2 regions of the Alcaligenes sp. GW821-FHT11D07 genome follow, and region 1 is predicted to be linked to the other one. Evidence: riboswitches for the same ligand, from Rfam matches in the RefSeq annotation. Region 1 holds a riboswitch; the other holds the start of a gene.
What was found. Region 1 has a riboswitch for FMN ahead of AC1RSM_RS05030 (riboflavin synthase subunit alpha). Riboswitches for the same ligand answer to the same signal wherever they lie in the genome.
Positions count from the first base shown of each region.

Region 2: it holds a riboswitch for FMN, as region 1 does, so the genes downstream of both, AC1RSM_RS15055 (6,7-dimethyl-8-ribityllumazine synthase) here and AC1RSM_RS05030 (riboflavin synthase subunit alpha) in region 1, are expected to answer to the same signal.

Region 1 is NZ_JBXART010000001.1:1,095,808-1,105,537, reverse strand. Features, by position in the region: gene AC1RSM_RS05040 (LLM class flavin-dependent oxidoreductase) at 1-1,004, shown strand, start outside; gene AC1RSM_RS05035 (SDR family NAD(P)-dependent oxidoreductase) at 1,177-1,926, shown strand; FMN riboswitch at 1,995-2,140, shown strand; gene AC1RSM_RS05030 (riboflavin synthase subunit alpha) at 2,292-2,918, shown strand; gene AC1RSM_RS05025 (AAA family ATPase) at 2,995-3,528, opposite strand; gene AC1RSM_RS05020 (tetrathionate reductase subunit A) at 4,266-7,391, opposite strand; gene nrfD (NrfD/PsrC family molybdoenzyme membrane anchor subunit) at 7,431-8,462, opposite strand; gene dsrO (sulfate reduction electron transfer complex DsrMKJOP subunit DsrO) at 8,472-9,230, opposite strand; gene AC1RSM_RS05005 (TonB-dependent siderophore receptor) at 9,439-9,730, opposite strand, start outside.
Region 2 is NZ_JBXART010000003.1:437,889-447,618, reverse strand. Features, by position in the region: gene rsmB (16S rRNA (cytosine(967)-C(5))-methyltransferase RsmB) at 1-14, shown strand, start outside; gene AC1RSM_RS15070 (DUF4390 domain-containing protein) at 63-647, shown strand; gene AC1RSM_RS15065 (sensor histidine kinase) at 647-2,983, shown strand; gene AC1RSM_RS15060 (response regulator) at 3,005-3,700, shown strand; gene AC1RSM_RS15055 (6,7-dimethyl-8-ribityllumazine synthase) at 3,816-4,307, opposite strand; FMN riboswitch at 4,404-4,548, opposite strand; gene AC1RSM_RS15050 (sensor histidine kinase) at 4,582-5,931, opposite strand; gene AC1RSM_RS15045 (response regulator transcription factor) at 5,928-6,635, opposite strand; gene AC1RSM_RS15040 (TonB-dependent receptor domain-containing protein) at 6,693-8,714, shown strand; gene AC1RSM_RS15035 (methyltransferase domain-containing protein) at 8,725-9,639, opposite strand; gene AC1RSM_RS15030 (ComF family protein) at 9,721-9,730, shown strand, end outside.

The DNA.
Region 1 (9,730 bases):
ACACGCCTTTTGTAGCTGCGCGGATGCTGTGTTCTTTGGACCACCTCTCCAATGGCCGTATGGGCTGGAACGTGGTGACGTCCATGTTCGACTCCGAAGCACGCAATCACGGTTACGAGGCCATGCCTGACCATGCCTGGCGTTATGCACGGGCGGAAGAGTTTGTGAACACGTCTTTGCAGCTGTTTGACTCCTGGAGCGACAGCGCTTTGCTCATGGATAGGCAAGGTGATTACGCCAAGGTTGATCAGGTTCGCCAGATTTTGCATAAAGGCGATCATTTCCTGGTGGATGGGCCCTTGACACTGCCACGCTCCCCTCAAGGTCAGCCCGTTCTGTTTCAGGCGGGTGCTTCCGAGCAAGGCCGGGACTTGGCTGCCCGAAAAGCAGAGGCGATTTATGCGGTGGCCTATGACCTGCCTTCGGCCCAAGCGTATTACCGCGATATCAAACGACGCGTGCGAGAAACCGGGCGTGGGGTTGATGTGCCGGTGATGCCGGGACTGGTGACCTACGTGGGCTCCACCATGGAAGAGGCACGTCGTAAACAGCAGGAACTGGATGAGCTTTTGCCGGCTGAAACGTCCCTGCGTCAGCTGGGTATGTTTGTCGGTCAGGATTGCATGAACTGGGAGCTGGATGCACCCGTGCCGCCGCTGCCTCCGTTGGAAAGCTTTAGCGGACCCAAAGGGCGTTACGCGACGATGCTACGCATTATCGAGACCGAGCAGCCCACAGTGCGTCAGTTGCTGGGACGTATTGCGGCGGGCGGTGGTCATTGCACCATGGTGGGCACACCTGAATCTATTGCTGATCAGATTGAGCACTGGTGGCGTAATGAAGGGGCGGATGGCTTTAACTTGATGCCACCGTCCTTGCCGGGCGGTATCCGAGACTTTGTTGAGCAAGTTGTCCCTGTGCTGCAAAAGCGCGGTTTGTTCCGACACGAGTACGAGCACACGACCTTGCGTGGTCATCTGGGGCTGGAGCGTCCTGCGGCCTAGTCAGGGTTAGCAGGGGACAAGGTGGGTAAAAATGCCAAGTCAGAGTTTTTGATTGCCGCGTTTATCCTCTTTTTCCCTGCTTGATTGGCCTACGGTCTTGCTGAATTTTGCTATCCTTAATGCTTTAACTGTCGCCCGCTGAACTAGCAGCGAGCTGTATAGGGATCGCACTATGAAAACCGCCGTTGTCACTGGGGCTTCTTCAGGATTTGGGGCTGCGCTTGCCCGTCAATTGGTCGCTGAGGGACATACCGTCCTGGGCCTGGCTCGTCGTCAGGACAAGCTGGATGCACTAGCTGCGGAATTGGGTGAACGATTTGTGCCTGTCAGCGTGGATTTGACCGATCGCGCTCGTTCCGAAGCCGTGTTGACTGACCTGAAAGCTCGCTTCCCCCATATCGATGTGCTGATCAATAATGCCGGTCTGGCCTTAGGGGTGGATAAAGCCCAAGATGCCCAGCTGGATCAGTGGGACACCATGGTTGCCACCAATATCAGCGCCTTGTTGCACATCACGCAGGCTTTGTTGCCGGGCATGGTGGAGCGCAACTGTGGTCACATCATTAACCTGGGTTCCACGGCGGGTGAATATGCCTACGCGGGTGGCAATGTATATGGTGCGACCAAGGCCTTTGTGCATCAATTTGGTCGTAATCTGCGCGCTGACTTGGCTGGTACCGCTGTTCGTGTTTCGACTGTCGCGCCTGGCCTGTGTTCAGGTACGGATTTCTCTACGGTTCGCCTGGGCGACAAAGATAAAGCGGCTGCGCTGTACCAGAACGTAGACGCGCTGACGCCTGACGATATTGCTGGCACCATTGCCTGGATCATGAATGCGCCCGCGCACATGAACGTCAACTACATCGAGCTGATGCCGGTTGCCCAAAGCTTTGCGGGCTTGAGCGTACACCGCAAAGCCTAAAGGCTGTTTAGCGCTATGACTGCGCTGTAGCCTGGCTTGCTTTGAGCCAAGCTCAGGATTTACACTGCAGTGGTCTTCAGGGCGGGGTGAAATTCCCCACCGGCGGTAAAGGGCTCAGTCCCAAGCCCGCGAGCGCTTTTCTGCGAAGGAAAGGTCAGCAGATCAGGTGCAAAACCTGGGCCGACGGTCACAGTCCGGATGAAAGAAGATGAAGCATCGCTGCCTGGTGATACAGGCAGCGACGTGTTTTATTGCAGCCCAGAGGACGCATTGTGTAATCAAGGATGCGTTCACATGAAAAAACTCCCTATTTCCCCTGCATTAGCCGCGTGCCTTTTGCATGAACTCTGCCAAGGAGCGCACTGATGTATACCGGTATTGTTAAAGCGGTTCGACCTTTGACCGCTGTTAAAGCCGAGATCGGCCGTACGGAATTTGAAATCGACTTCACGGACGAGCTGCTGGTGGATCTGCAACTGGGCGCCAGCGTCAGTGTTGAAGGCACGTGCCTGAGCGTGACCAGCATTTCCGGACCTAAAGTCACCTTTGACGCGATTCCAGTCACATTGGAACGCACGAATCTGGGCGGGCTTAAAACAGGCGACCTGGTCAATATCGAACGATCGGCCAAGCTCAATGAAGAAGTGGGTGGCCACGTGATGGCAGGACATATCGCCACGACTGCCGAAGTGCTGGAATTAAGCATTTCTGAAGCGGCTAACCGTCTGCGTTTTCGTATGCCAGAAGCTTGGGCTAAATACGTATTTCCACGCGGCTTTCTGGGCGTGAACGGCTGCAGCTTGACGGTGGCTGATGTGGAAGACGGTGTGGTTACGATCAACCTGATTCCAGAGACGCTCAGGCAGACTACGTTCCCCCAGTACAAGGCCGGTGATCTCTTGAATATCGAGGTGGATCAGCAGACGCTTGTACTGGTAGATGTGTTGGAACGCACTATTGCAGGAACACTGTCTCGATTTCTGCCTGCTTAAAAATTGGGCAAAAAGTAGTCAGCAAAGGGCTGCCAGTTTTCTGACTGGCGGCTTTTTTATGTGCCTTTGCTGGGATCTATCTTTGTGTCAGGGTTTTCAAGACCCAATCCGCCCGCTCTGACACGCTGATTTTGGGCAAGACCTTAACTTGATAGCAGAGTGCGGGGTAAACCTGCACCAGACGTTCGTATTCTTCTATTGCAGCGTTCATATCATGACGACGCTCCGGATCAGAAAGATATATCTCTGGCCACGGGGGCGTCAAAAACACGTGTTGGTGATAAGGGTAGAGCGTATTCATCTGCTTTAGCACAGGCTTGCCGGTGAGTTCCTGCAATGCAGACGCGGCATCAATCACGCCACGATCAAAAAACACCCATTGGCCATCGCGTGCTGCGCTGGAATAGTCTGCGCAAGCCATGCTGATTGCAGCCTGTAAAAAGGCCTCCATGTCCGTCCAGGGCAGGGCCGTTCCGCCCTGGGCCAACTGATCCTGAACAATGCGACGGCCAGGCTCTTGGACCACGGCATATCCGCGTTGTTCCAGCTCCGCTAACAAAGTAGATTTGCCGCCGCCCGAGCAGCCGGAAAGAAGGACGAATGCGTTCATAAATAAGAGTGGTTCTAAAGGTTGATGGATGTTTTGGGCAGCGGTATGCCCCGACACTGAAGCTGGATGTAGGGATGTAGGGATGTAGGGATGTAGGGATGTAGGGATGTAGGGATGTAGGGATGTAGGGATGTAGGGATGTAGGGGAGAGCCCCTGGTGGCGGAATCTAGAATAGAGACGCCGTGAAGATGAGCGTAGTTTAACGCAGCTGGCTTTATCTTTAAAAGGCCTGATCAGATCCAAGTCCTTAAATAATATAGGGAATGGTGGAGGAGGATACCGAGCTTAGCTTTCAGAATCGCATTAATCCTTAAGCAGAGTCACCCTAGGTATTTGAGCAGACATGGGAAGGAACGAAGGAAGCTAAACCGGCTAAAAATCACAGCTAAACCCCCAAACCATAGTCACAGCAGTAAGGACCGATCGCTATAAAGTCCAGTCATAGAATATAAAATGCAATTAACGGAAAAGATTCTACTGCATTGAAAAAGACCGTCTACAAGAAAAAGAGGGCGAAATCGGTGACTTTGAATGAAGCTATCTAGCGCTGACATGGCTTTCTAAGCATCAAAGTCAGTGGTTATCGCTCGTTAACGTCTCACTCAACTGGCGTTTGCTCTGTTCGCCAGATAAACCATGCTCTTGAACTCCCGACGTCAACGCAAAACGCCGATTGCTCATCAAGACACAATCGGCGTTTTTTATCTCTCAACAACAAGTTGAAAGAGCAGGGCGCTTAAGCAGACAGTTTTTCAACCTTCGCGGGCAGACCCTGACGCACGGCAGCACCAGAAACCCAGTCAATCCAGACGTTATCCTGACCTTCACCACGGGTAGGATCAGCAAAACCCAGATCGTTCAGGTTAACGCCGGCTGCCAGATCAGGACGGTGAGGCATGGCTTGACCATCAATCTGATGAGATCGTGCGCCCAATTCGGTATGCCCGAATCCGTATTCAATGGCGATTGCACCGCGCATGATTCCACCCCGAACCATAGCAACGCCTTCGATCGATCCGCCTGGCGTGCTGACTCGAATATGATCACCATTGCTGATCCCCATACCCTTGGCATCTTCTAAGTTCAGAGAGATCGGGTTATGCGGGTGAACCTGACGTAGCCTGTCCATTCCAATCGACATGGAACTCATAAGATTAGACTTGTATGAGCTCATCAACAGAGGCCATTCTTGTTCAGAGTAGTGTTCACGCATAGAACTGCCATCAGCCATCCGGGTGGGATACCAGCTTGGGCAGCCGCTGAGGCGTTCGCCGGTCAGCGAATGGCGCATTTTGGCTAGATCCTCGCTCCAGACCTGCAAAGTAGGCTGATAACGGGCTTTCAGCTGATTGCCTTTCCAAGCGTTTTCAATCCGATCAAAACGGCCACCACGAGTCAGTAGCATGGCTACTTTTCTCTGCTCTTCAGCATGCAATCGAGACTGCAATTCTGGGAACAGACGATCAACACCGGTAAGGCGCATATCGTCATCCGTGGCGTCTTCCACAGGGCGACCGGCTCCGTACGCGATATTGGCCATGCCACGCAGATAAAAGTCCTCTGCACATAGCAAATCGTGAGCTTGGCCATCTTTATCTTTCAAGACGCCTTTGCCAAATCCAGGCAAGCCCAAGCGCAAAGCAACCGCAAACAGGAAGCTCTCCAGACTGATGGGTTTGCCATCTGCCGTGCGATCGACGCGTGGTGGCACCACAGGCCAACGTACTGTTGAGGATTTTGCGATCACGTCAGCCCAAGGGGCCGAGACTCCCCAGCTTTCGTAGGTCACGGTGTCCGGTACGATGTAGTCGGCGTAGGCGTTGGTCTCATTGATAAAAGGATTGACCGAGATGGACAGGGGTAAGGCTGCAGGGTCTTTTAGCTTGTCCAACAAGGTGTTCTTGAAGCCGGCAATGGCGTAAACCGGATTGCTCATGTGGTTGATCCACACTTTGCACGTGTAGGGATAGCCGTTCAGGCCCGAGGCAATCATCTCAGTGCTCAAGCCGCCGACAGCGGGGTACCAGGGAGCAGGAGCCGGATAAAGAGCTTGGCCGCTCTCTTTACGGCGTTTGAATTCGCTGGATTTTTCGTAAGCGAAACGGTTGCGAGACAGGCTGACACCGCTGGCCTTCACTTTGCCGGGGAACTGAGCAAAGTTATAGCGAGGACCAGGACCAAAGGGGCCAAATGGGCCTGCGTCCAGCACTAAGCCACCCTTCAAGTTCAAGTTACCCATCAAGGTATTGAGCATGGCAATGGCATACGCCGTGTAGAAGCCGGAGCCACTCATGGTGCCACCGTGAGCATCCACAACCGCTTGGCGGCCGTAGCTGGTGAACTCGCGGGTCAGTTCCACCAAGGTTTCTTCCGTCACCCCACAGCCTTTGGCGTATTGCTCAAGCGTTTGCTCATGGCTGCACTCGCGCAGCATTTGCAAAGCGGTACAGACACGAACCTCTTTGCCATCAATAGTGACCTGCTGATCTACAAATAAGGTGGCGCTGTCTACGTCTTCGTACGCACGCAATTGGCCTTGATCATCCAACACCACAAAAGCGGGCTCGCTACCCTCGGCACTTTCCCAGGCAAGGTCTGTGCCTCGCAGGTAGCGTCCAAATTCAGGATGCTCAGGATCAGCGATCAGCAAATGACTCGCATTGGTCCAAGAGGCGATATCCACATCTTGTTCGGTAGGAGCATGGGGCCGAGACAGATACTCAGCATCAAAACGTTCATTGTCCAGAATCCAGCGCAGCATCCCCATTACCAAGGACAAGTCACTGCCGGGCAGGACAGGTTGCCAGCGGTTGCCACTGCCAGCGGCCAAACTGGACGAGGTAGGCAGAATAGGGGACACCACCACATAGCGGAAGGTGTTTTCCGGGCGTGAACGCGCCTCGGCCAGCTCGCGGCCCTGGCGCTGGAAAGGGTTACCGGCTTGAGCCGGAGCTGCACCAATAAACAGGCCGAAACGGGCATTGCTCCAGTCAGGCTTGCCATGCGGCATGGATTTCAAATCACCCAAGGCGGCAGCTGTGCCTACTCGGAAGCTCTGACCACAATAAGAACCGTGGTTGCTGAAGTTAACGGTTCCGAAGGACTGTTCAACAAAGCGTTTGATTAGCGGGGTACGCCCCTCGTTGGACGCATCGGTAAAGAGCAACTGATTGGCAATAGGGCCGAACTCGGGGTTTTCCGGGTCGATAGGGGTTTTATGATCCCAAATCGCACGCAAACCATCTACTTTGCCTTCGTTGAAAAGGTCACCACCTTCGCACACCTCTTCAATCAACTGCTCAAAGCTGATGCGTTGCCACTGACCAGAACCTCGGGGGCCCACCCGCTTCAAGGGCGACAACACACGGTAAGGGCTGGCGTGCTGTTCCAGCATGGAAGCACCTCGTGCACAGGCGCTGGCACGACCTTCAAGGCCGTTCTCACCGCCCAGCATGGCGTAGACCTCTCGCACAGGAAGTTCCATCGCGGCAGGACGTGTGGTTGCCAAGGGGTGATAAGGGTTGCCTGCGATACGCAAGATCGAATTTGTCTCGGTATCAACGCGGACTCGTACACCGCACTGGGTCCAGCAACCCAAACAGCTAGACGGGCTGACGATTTGACCAGGCTGCGTATCCAGCAGGCCTGTTATCGGGTCTATCCGAAATTCAGTCTTTAAGGAGTTTCCGCGCGTAGCGTGGGCTGTGGGCACACCTGCGCTGCCATGGCCCAGACCATGCACGGCCTTGATCACTGTATCGCTATAACCTGCCGCAAAAGCAGCCAGGCCACCCACCGCAGCACCGCCGCGAGTCAGCACCTGTCGACGAGACAGGTTAGGAGTTTCTTTTTTCTTGCTCATGACATTAAGTACCTGAAATCTGATTTATCTGCGCGAAGTTCAAGCCGCTTTGGAAAGGCCACGGGCGGGGAACAGAGAAAGCAGGGTGGTGCTGGCGGCCAGCAAGGCAATGCACAAGCCCAACACGCCCAGCATACCCAGCAGACCATCGCTGCCTAAGGGCATGGTGTAGAGATACAGGCCAGCACCGTATTTGGGGACGCCTTGGACCGCCATAAAAATGATCCAACGAAAGACCCAGGCGGAGCCCAGCATCAGGGCAGCGCACAGCAAGCTATAAAAGGGACCTCGCAAAGCTTGGGCAGGGCGACTGAGCAAATACACGATGAGCAGACCCAGGAGCAAAGAGCCCAGAAAACCAAGCTGCCACACCGGATAGGTTTGGAACAGATCCCATGCAGCGCCAAACGAATCGCTTAAACCCATCCAACCGGCTATTGCCCAGGAGGCAGCGCAAACCACCAGCGCGGCGATCGTACCAAGAGACCAGCGGCGCACAATGCCCAAAGGCAAGGCTGCCAAGCCGCCCGGCAAGAAACGGGCCACTAACAAGATGGCACCCAAGCTGGCCAGAGCCGCCGTCAATGTGAAATTGACCGGCAGGAAGGCGGTATTCCACAGGGGACGCGAACGCAGCACCATCACTTCCATCCCGGTGTACACCAGAATTGATACGGCAGACAGGAGCAAAGCAAGGCTCAGCCATCGCCACAGCGCACGCTTGTCCAACCACCACGCCAGCACATTGGCCACGGACAGGCCGATGAAGATCGGCAGCAGCACCGCACCAACCGACATCCAGGACCAAGGGGTGAAATGGGCATAAAAGTGCCAGAAACGACCGGGCTGATGCAGGTCGGCCAGCAAGGACACTGGTGCAGCAATGCTGCTGCACAGCAGCACAATCATCAAGGCCGGTTCCAGACGGCGCAAGGCGCTGTCGCTGGACCAGGCGCAACGCCACACCCACACGGTGCTGGTTGCTGCAATCCCGACCAGAAAAAAGTATTGAACCGCCCAAGGCAGCCAGGCAACTTCATAGGCGGGGGTCAAAATTTCGATAATAGACATAGCGGCCCCTTAGAACTGAGTGGTCAGGCGCACACTGGCCTGGCCATCCACACCATCAACGAACTCGTCCGGCAAACCGATGTAGAACACATGCGGATTGGTGTTCATGCCGGGCTTGAGCACGCGAATTTCCTCTTTGTGCTCTTTGAGCAATTGGGAAATCGTGCTGGCTTCGTCGTTCATGTCGCCAATAATGCGGGCACCGCCCACACAGCTTTCCACACAGGCTGGCAACAGACCCACTTCCAGGCGATGCTCGCAGAAAGTGCACTTGTCGGCGGTCTGCGTTTCATGGTTAATGAAACGGGCATCGTAAGGACAGGCCTGTACACAGTAGGCACAGCCGACACAGCGTTCGTTGTCGACCAACACCACACCGTCTTCGCGCTGGAAGGTTGCCTGCACAGGACAAACCGGCACACAGGGTGGGTCGTCACAGTGATTACAGAGGCGAGGCAAGCTCAGCATGGCCGCTTGCTGCTGTTCGTCCAGCACTTCGTACTGCAGAACCGTGGTGCGGAACTGCCCAATGGGAGGAGCGTTTTCGATCGAACAGCTGACCGTACAGGCCTGGCAACCGATGCACTTTCTCAAGTCAACCACCATGCCATAGCGAGCCCCGTCTTTACCGCCACCGCGTCGTGGTGGCTGGCTATTCATGGCTGCCTGAACAGGCTGAATAGGAATGATCGTGGCACCGGCGCTCAGGCCCAGCAATTCCTTAAGAAAACGTCGCTTGCCCTTCTTGGGCTCGGCGGTGGGAATCATGTGTTTTCCTTTTTTTGCTTGGGTTTAACCCAATTACATTATTTGTAGTTATAAGCATATTAAGAATTCACAGATACGGACTTGATGAAGGTCAAACAGAACATTTAAAGGTTGAAATGTTGACGCTCGCCTGTACTTTTCAGGCATAAAAAAGCGCCCCGTCTTCCGTAAGCGGGGCGCTATATACCTAAGTTATTTACGATTTTGCTTAGAACGTGCCGCTCAAGCCCAGGAAGAAAGTGCGACCGGGTTGGTTGAATGTGTAGGCACCGGCACCGTAGATATAGTTGGGTGTACCCAGGTTCACACCGATGGCATTACCACGACGGAACAGGCGTTTGTCGAACAGATTATCCACACCGGCATTGATGCGGAAATGCTTGTTGATCTTGTACTGCGTACTCAAGCCAAACAAGGCATAAGGGGAAACCTTGTCGGTGGCGGAGCCCGTCAAAGGCTGGCCATAAAAGTCATACTTGGGCGGTTTTTGTTCACCATAA
Region 2 (9,730 bases), on a different contig from region 1:
CGCGCCCGGTTTGACTTGTCACAATTAGGGCTCTGACTTTGTCCTTTTTGCGGTTAATCACGATGTGGCGCGTTTTTCTGTCTTTTCTGCTGATTGCCAACTGCGCGCTAAGCTCGGCCAATACGATTGTGCCGGTCGCTACGTCAGGAGAGCGGGTCGTCAAGGTCGAGCCTCGTATTCGGGACGAAAAACTTTATATCGATGCCGATATCGAGTTCGAACTTAGTCCCGAGCTGCGTACCGCCGCTGAAAAAGGAGTGCCGCTGTATTTCACGGTTGAAGTGGAATTGGCACAGCCCCGTTGGTGGTGGTTCGATAAAAACGTTGTTAAAGAACAACAAACGTGGCGAGTCGTGTATAACGCGCTGACCCGTCAGTGGCGCGTGGGTACCGGGGATCTCTCTTTGCCCGAATCTTCCATGAATGATGCATTGGCCATGCTGCGGCATATCCGCGGCTGGGCCGTGGCGTACGTGGCCGATCTGGATCACGACCAGGAATACCAAGGTCGTGTGCGTCTACGCCTGGATACCTCTTTGCTGGCCCGTCCATTTCAGGTGGACGCCATCAATAGTTCTGCCTGGACACTGGCTACTCCATGGAAAACATTTTCCTTTTCCGTCTCCGTCGACGAGCCCCAACCTTGATTCGCTGGGTCTTGCGTACCGCTCTGTTTGGAGCGGGTGTCAGCGCGTTGGCGCTGTTTTCTTTGCTGGTCTGGTCTACGGGTAACGCCTCGCGCTACGCGCAGCAATATGACTTGCTGCTGGTGCTTAACGGAGTGCTGGCGGCCACATTGATTTCCTGGGTGCTGCTGCTGACGATTCGCCTGTTCAGGCAAATACGTCGCCGCCAGTTTGGCGCTCGCATGACGGCACGCTTTGCCTTTTATTTCACCTTGATCGGCATTATTCCCGGCGCACTGATTTATCTGCTGTCGGTGCAATTTATGTCGCGCTCCATTGAGTCCTGGTTCAACGTGCGAGTGGATTCAGCGCTGGAGTCAGGCTTGAGCCTGGGTCGGGCGGCGCTGGATTCGCAACTGAATGAATTAGAGGGTCGTGCCAATGAGATGGTGTCGGCACTTAATAAAGCGGATAACTCGCAGTACAGCAATTTGTTGATTTCCCTGCGTGAAAACAGCGGTGTGACCGAGGCCATGGTGTTCTCTGGCAATGGTCGCCTGATCGCTTTTTCTTCTAGCCGTTACGACACCTTGCTGCCCGATATGCCGCCTTCCAGCGTGATGAATCAGCTGCGTATTGCAGGCCGTTATGCGGCGGCGGAAGTCGATGATGATGCTCCTGCCCGCGGCACTGATCTGGACGAAGGGGGCTTGCCCGCCGAGTCCACGGGCCTGCGTTTGCGCACGGTATTGCCTCTGGCTGATCCGAATCGTTTTTCCGCTACTTTGACGGGGGCGGCAGACACGCGCTGGTTGCAGGTTATCCAGCCTGTGCCGGAAAAAATTGCTCGCAATGCCAATCAGGTTCAGCAAGGCTTCAGGGACTATCAAGAATTAGCGCTGTCTCGGCAGGGGCTGCGCAAGCTCTACGGTATTACGCTGACACTGGCTTTGATACTGGCCGTATTCACGGCAGTGGCGGCCGCATTGGCCTTGTCGCGTCGTCTGACTCGTCCTTTGCTGACCTTGGCAGCGGGTACGCAAGCGGTGGGCGTGGGGGATTATCGGCCCTTGCCGGAACCGCCCGCCAAAGATGAGGTAGGCCAGTTAACCCGTTCTTTTAACGCCATGACTCGGCAGCTGGATGAAGCCCGACGCATGGTGGAGAAAAACCGTTTGCAACTGGAGCGCTCCAACGTCTATCTGGAGTCTGTGCTCAGTAATCTGTCCAGCGGTGTGCTCGCCTTTGACGAGATGTTCCGCGTGACCATGTTCAACCAAGGGGCGCAGCGTATTTTGCAGGTGGATTTGCGTTCCATTAAGGGCCGTCCGCTGGAAACCCTGGAAGGGGCGATGACCTTTGCCTCTGTCATACGCGAAGCGTTCTCCACGCATCAGGCCATGGGGTCAGATCATCCATATTGGCAGCAGCAATTTGAGCTGGAAATGAAAGAAGGGAACGAAGCGCGTGATACTATCGTCACCGTTCTTGCCCGTGGTACTTTGCTGCGCGTGGATGGTCAGCCTACCGGTTATTTGGTGGTGTTTGACGATATTACTGACGTTATTTCCGCCAGCCGTCTGGTGGCCTGGAGCGAAGTGGCTCGACGTCTGGCACATGAGATCAAGAACCCGCTGACGCCCATCCAGTTATCTGCGGAGCGCCTGGCGATGAAGCTGGAGTCGCAGCTGGACGATGTGCATGCCGCCATGTTGCTGCGCTATACCAATACCATCGTCAATCAGGTGAGTTCACTGAAAAAGATGGTGGAAGATTTTCGTGAATACGCTCGCAAGCCGGCCACTCAGATGCAAAGCTTGAATCTGAACGAGCTGATTACCGAAGTGCTGACTTTATATGGTTGGGACCCTGAAGAGGGTATGGTGCGAGATGACGGCTACAGTGTAGCGATTGATGTGGAGCTGGACCCGCAGCTGCCTGAGGTGCTGGGGGACCCCACACAGTTACGCCAAGTGATCCATAATCTGCTGGCTAATGCTCGCGAAGCCGCTGCTCAGGATCAATCACTTGACCAGGCCCACGTATTTGTTAAAACCATGATTGCAGGGGTTGAAGGTTCCGATTCTTCTGGCACGGTCAGTTTCGTGGTGTCAGATAACGGGCCAGGTTTCGATCCCCAGATGTTGGTGCGTGTTTTTGAACCTTACGTAACCACCAAGCCCACCGGCACGGGTCTGGGACTTGCTATAGTTAAGAAAATCATCGAGGAGCACGGCGGCAGAATCGATGTTTCCAATCGTCGTGAGGGGGGGGCTCGCATTTCCATCCTCTTTACCCGGCTTGCTGGCCAGCATATTCGTCTGGACTCTGGGCGGCGAGCAAACGATAATGCGTAAAAATCACGTAGGTGACGTTTTATGGCCAGAATTCTGGTAGTTGATGACGAAATCGGCATTCGGGAACTTTTGTCGGAAATTCTTTACGACGAAGGGCACACCGTGCAATTGGCAGAAAATGCCGCGCAGGCTCGCGAGGCACGCCTGCGGGGCCGCCCCGATCTGGTCTTGCTGGATATCTGGATGCCGGACACCGATGGTGTCAGCCTGCTCAAAGAGTGGGCATCACAAGGCTTGCTGGATATGCCTGTAGTCATGATGAGCGGCCATGCCACGGTAGACACCGCGGTAGAGGCTACTCGAATTGGCGCGGTCGATTTCCTGGAAAAGCCCATTACCATGCAGCGCTTGCTGAAAACCGTGGCCTCGGGTCTGGAGCGCACCGTCGCGCCCAAGACGCTAGCAGCGGCAGCCCGCCCAGCGGCTACTGGTGGTGAGCGTCGTCCGGAAGCGGTGGCAGCGATGCCCGGCATGGCACCCGCCATGGCTGTGCCTGAAGTTGAACGCGATGAGTCTTTGTTGGGCAGTATCTCTTTGGATCTGCCTTTGCGCGAAGCCCGTGATGAGTTCGAGCGCATTTATTTTGAATACCATCTGCGCCGCGAAAATCACAGCATGACGCGAGTCTCGGAGCGCACCGGTTTGGAGCGCACCCACTTGTATCGCAAACTGAAGCAGTTGGGGATTGACTCTTCGCGCAAGCGTAACCAGTCCTGATACAGTAGTTACTAAATGCGTGGCCTATCACGGCCCGTCTGCCCCTTGAAGCTGCGGTTGAACACAGCTTCAAGGATGCGCAAAACCAAGCGGCCGTTTTCGGCCGCTTGGCATTTTACAGAGCTGCTACCGATGCCACAGGCAGTGCCTGCAGCTTAGTGACGGTATCCATGCAGGTACGTGCTGCTTCCTGCCCCTTGAGCACAAAGTGTCGGTGGAAGTAATCGTGGTGCTCTTTGCCATCGTGGAAATGATGCGGAGTCAGTACGACCGAAAACACAGGCACGTTAGTGCTCAGTTGTACTTGCATCAAACCTTGGATCACGGCGGTGGCCACGAAGTCGTGGCGGTAAATACCGCCATCAACAACCAAGCCGGCAGCCACAACCGCAGCGTATTGCCCTGACTGAGCCAGACGCTGTGCGTGCAGGGGGATTTCAAATGCGCCGCCTACTTCAAAAAAGTCGACCAGGCTGGTGTCATGACCCAAAGCCTGGACCTCGTCGATAAAACCCTGACGGGCTTGATCCACAATGTCTTTGTGCCAACAAGCTTGAATAAAAGCGATGCGGGGAGCCAAAAGATTGGCTGGGGTGATGCTGTTCATGTCGGTTTCCTGTTTTAAGACAACAAACAGGGCATGCAGGAAGCAGGATAGATCAAGCCCATAGGGGAATCACACCCGTACAGGTCATTGAGGGTATCCCGTTCTCTCTTTATCCGGACTATGACCGTCGGCCCCGGAATCACACCGGATCTGCTGTCCCTGACCAGAAGGTCAGGCGCTCGCGGGCTAGGCTTGTGCCATTACCGCCGGTGGGGACTTGCACCCCGCCCTGAGAACGTAGCTGGCCGGAGAGGCCAACCTGAGAAGTGTACCCCTAAACCGTTGTTTTGTCAGAGCAGGGCTGGGCCTGAATCGACAGGGGTAAAAGCAAGCGCAAGCGGCAGTAGGGACCGGATAAAAACTGGGCCTGACCGCCGTGGCGCAGCAAGATTTGACGCACTATGGTAAGCCCCAGACCGGCGCCCTTGCTGCCACTGTCTTGCTTGTGAAAGCGATCGAAAGCGCGTTTTGCCAGCTCTTGTGACAGGGCGGGGCCCTCGTCGTTGATGTCGATGGCGCAATGGTCGGCTTGCGGTCTATGCAGGTGCAGTGTCACCTTGCCAGAACCATGGGTCAGGGCATTATCCAAGGCATTGATAAGGGCTTCGGCCAAGTCGGCCTCGCAAGCTTGAACGATATCTTGTGTGCAATCTTGCTGGAATTGAATGTCTCGGCCTGCCTCTTCAAAAAGCGGCCAGACCTCTCCCATGACGCGGCGGCATAAAGGGGCCAGTGCGGTCTGATCAACAAGCTCAGTGGACTGTTCTTGCTTGCGAGCCAGGCTTAGCCATTGGGTAACCAGCCGCTGTAAATGGGCGATGTCCTCGCGCAGCAGGTGCCAGTCTTGGTCTGTGGGTTGCGCCCTGGTTTGCAGGCGCAAAGACATGACAGCGAGCGGCGTGCGTAGTTGGTGAGCGGCATCTGCGACCAATTGCTGCTCATGATAATAGGCCTGCATCAGTCGGTCCAGACTGTGGTTAACGGACAGTGCCAAAGGGCGGATTTCTTTAGGCAGATCGGTAACGGGAAGGCGTAGCTCCGGCTGGGAGGGACCTAATGTGCTGGCCAGGCTTGCCGCCTGCCTGACCGGTCGCAAGGTCCAATGAATGAGCCAGGCAATCAGCAGCATACCCACTGCACATACAGGCAGCCACAGCAGCAAAGAGCGCCACATGCGTGTTTCCAGCAAAGCACCAATTAATTCCCGTTCCCGTTGGTCACGCTTGGCGACCATCAGAATTTCCCCCGTGGGTAGGGTGACGGAAACTGAGACAACAAAGCCGCTTCGATGTGACTGTTTAAACAGCGATAGCTCATCCTCAGGCTGGGAAGGGCGCAGACGCCGTGGGCTTTGCAGATGGGAGGAGGCCTGAAGCAACTGGCCTTGGGCGCTGTACAGCGAATAGGACATTTCTCCGCCAGCATAGTGAAGCGGCAAGTTGTCCAGCGAATCATCGGCTTGAAAACCCCGGGCAATCTCCTCTGCTTGTAGAAACAGGCTGATGCGACGCAACTCATCGCGCGTGTCGAACAAGGACAGCGCCAGCGCACAAAACCCCAGCGCCAGCATCAATAACAAACTGATCAGCAGTCTGCGGCGCAGACTAAAGGCACGTTTTTTCACAATGAGCGCAGCCGGTATCCAACACCACGGATGGTATCTATGCACACGTGTGCGTTTTGTTCTCGCAGCTTGCGGCGCAGTTTGGAAATCAAGGCCTCGATTGCGTTCAAGCTGATATCGGTCTGGCTTTTATACAGTTGCTCCAGCAAGTAGTCCTTGACCAGCAAGCGCGGGCTGGCCTGCATCAGCTCTTGTAATAAAACGCTTTCCCGCCGGGGCAGCATCAGAGCCTGATCATCCACCCAGGCCTGGCGTACTTCAGGTTCAAAACGCAAATTGGCAATCAGTAGCTGCTGATAACGCTGCGGTGCTGCGCGACGCAAGATAGCGCTCAGTCTGGCCTCCAGCTCCACCAAATCAAAAGGCTTGAGCAGGTAGTCGTCCGCGCCGCTGCGCAGGCCTTGGATGCGGCTATGAACAGCATCGCGGGCACTTAGAATCAGGCAGGGCAGGCGACGGCTTCGATCCGGGTTGTGCAGCAGCGCCAGAATTTCCATGCCATCCATATCCGGTAATCCCAGATCCAGAATCAGGGCATCAAAGTTGTGCTCTTGCAGCAAGGCCAAGCCAATCCTCCCGGTGGTAGCGGTGCGGATGGAATAGCCCTGTCCTTGCAGATGGCTTGCCAGCAGGCTCAGTAAAGGCCGATGGTCTTCAATAATCAGAATGTTTTTCATCAGACTACGGTCAGGAACCGGGCTCATGATAAGGGTAAATCGAAATGAGTTTGGTTCTTATTATAAGTAATGGAAGAAGCCGTGATGAAAATGAAAATGGGAGTGTGTTGGCCTCTGGCTACCTTGTCCTTGGCGTGCATGTCGGCCTGGGCTCAGGAACGTAACGAGGTTGAGCAGTTAAGCAGCATCTCAGTGACCGCCTCAGGGTTTGCTCAGGAAGTAGTGAACGCACCAGCTTCCATCACGGTTATTCCGAGGGAGGAGTTAGAGGGAAAACGCTTCGAGTCCTTGGCTGATGCCTTGCGGCTTGTGCCGGGCGTCAGTGTGTTGGGGGGCGATAAAGGGGCAATCTCTATCCGGGGCATGGAGTCCGAGCATGTATTGATCCTGATAGATGGCCGTCGCCAGAATATGCGTCAGATCACTATGAAAGGCGGGGTGTCTGAAGGCCTGGACATGAACTGGATTCCACCGCTGGAAGCGATCGAGCGCATCGAGGTGGTGCGTGGCCCTATGTCTACCTTGTATGGCTCGGAGGCCTTGGGCGGGGTAATCAATATCGTCACGCGCAAGGTGGCCGATACGTGGCACGGCTCGGTTACGGGAGGCTACACCCTGCAAGACAGCGGTTCGGCAGGCAATAGTGGCTCAGCTGATTTGTATCTGTCGGGCCCCATCGTGCCTGGCCGGGTGGGTTTACAGTTCTGGGGCTATCACAAGCAGCGTCAGGAGGACCAGGTGCTGAATGGTTTTGCACGCGCCAAGCGGCAAAATGGCACCGTGCGTTTGTGGGCCACGCCTAATGCCAATCACGAATTCATGTTTGAAGCCGGTCGCACCACCCAGCATTTCTGGACTACGCCCGGCAAGTCTCTGGCCCTGACGGGTAAGGCGAATGAAAACGAGTATGTGCGCGATACCTACACCCTGGCTCATACAGGACGCTGGCAGGGCTTCGATACAGAGCTAAGCCTGAATCGGGAACAGGCTTACCGCGACGGCCCGACACAGACGGCACGTCCCGATATCCGGAACACGGTGATTGATGGCAAGGTGACCTTGCCCTTGGCGGATCACATGTTGGTGGGGGGCTTCCAGTGGCGCAAGAGCGAGCTAAAAGCGGATGGCTACTATGCCAATCCCAACGGGGCTGGGGTGGACACCTCTGTGCGTGAGTACTCTTTGTTTTTAGAAGATGAATGGAGCCTGACGCCAAGCTTTGCGTTGACCGCTGGCGTGCGCATGGACGATAACGAATTTTATGGGCGTCATTGGACTCCGCGCCTGTACGGAGTCTGGAGTGCGAACGATGATTGGACTTTGAAAGGCGGGGTTGCCAAGGGCTTCAAGTCGCCCACGATTATGCAGAGCAATCCGCAGATTGGCTTGCCGCAGCGTGGGGGTGCCTATACCTGGGGGAATCCGGATCTGGAACCTGAAGTCAGCACCAACGTAGAGCTGGGACTGTACTTTGATGATGGTGGCCCACTGAGTGGCAACGCCACCTTGTTCCACACACGCTACAAGAACAAGATCGCCAATACGGGCTCGCGTCAGCTCTACTACCCTGATGGTCGTCCTGTGCCGCCGGACCCTTACACCAACAGCATGTACAGCACCTATTTCAACATCACAGAAGCGCGCGTGCAGGGTCTGGAGTTAGGGCTGGCTTACCGATTCAACGAACAGTGGAAGTTGCGTGGTAGCTATACCTTCACAGATTCGAAAGTTCGTAATGGCAGCGCCACTATTTTGGGCTTTGGTTACCCGCAGTCTGAAGGCCAGGCCCTGGTGGCAACCCCCCGCAATATGGGCAGCCTGACGCTGGACTGGACGCCCAATGACGCTGTTTCAGCCTTTTCGACTTTGAGCGTACGGGGCCGTGAAACCAATATTTCCTGGGGGCAGGGCGGCGCAGTCAGCGAAAGCATGGGGACGATTGCCACGCTTGATCTGGGAGCTAGCTGGCGTGCCAGAAAAGACCTGAGCTTGAGCGCAGCCGTTTATAACCTAACCGATCGCCGTCGCGACTCTGGTACGGACGGAGCCTATTCCTATGCGGAAGACGGCCGACGCTTTTGGCTGCAGGCAGAATATCGCTTCTAAAGCGTTAGTTTTACTCTTGGGGTTTGGGGCGGCGGCTGATGGTAGAAATTGGCACGCTGACCTCGCCCTGAGTGCTGCGACGACTACGGGCACGCCAAGCGTGTCCGTAGGCAATTTCCAGGCTCAGATGCAGGGTTCCATCCATATGGCGCTGCTTTTCCAGGGCATTGAGCAAACGCTGACGCCAGTGCAGGGTGCTCAAGCCAGCTTTGCGAAGTGGGTGGGGATTGCCGCCCAGTAAGCGCAGATCATCCAGCAGTTTTTCAGCGCTGCGATAGGTCAGCGTGACGACCTCTTGGTCCATGACAGGATCAGAAAAACCGTTTTCCAGCAGCAAATCACCGAAGTCGTGCATATCCACGAAATCCAGCGCTTGAGTACCCAAGTCGGCTTGGACCATGGCGCTGCGCAGTTCGGCCAAAGAGCCGGGGCCCAGGCAAGAGAACATGACCAGTGTTTCAGGCTTGAGCAGACGGCTCCATTCGGACAATACCCGATGGGGCTCTGGGTGCCAGTGCAGGGCCATATTCGACCAGATCAGTTCCTGGCTTTCAGCAGGCAGGCCACTTTCAGCCATATCAGCATGCACCCAGCTGGCAGCAGGAGTTGGCTGGTTACGTAGTTTTTGCCACAGGCTGGGTTTGGATTGATAGCGTTCACGGGCAACTTCCAGCAGTTTATCGCTGCGGTCCAGACCGGTGTAATGCATCTGGGGATAGCGTGAACGCAGGGGTTCCAATGCATGACTGGCACCGCAGCCGGCATCCAGAATATGGGTGGGCTGCAAACGCACCAAGGCCAGTCGGGACAACATCCGCTGTGCCACTTCACCGTAAAGAAACTGAGCGTGGTCCAAGGGAGCGCGGCGATTAAATTGCTGCTCGACGTGGGCGGAGTTGATAGGTAAAGAAGGTAACTGGGACATAGTTGCGCGGACGTTGCTGGCGTGGATCAGTAGCGTGTGCTGTGATCGGATCAGCCTGGCTCTGAAAGGTAATGATCTATTATGGCGCATC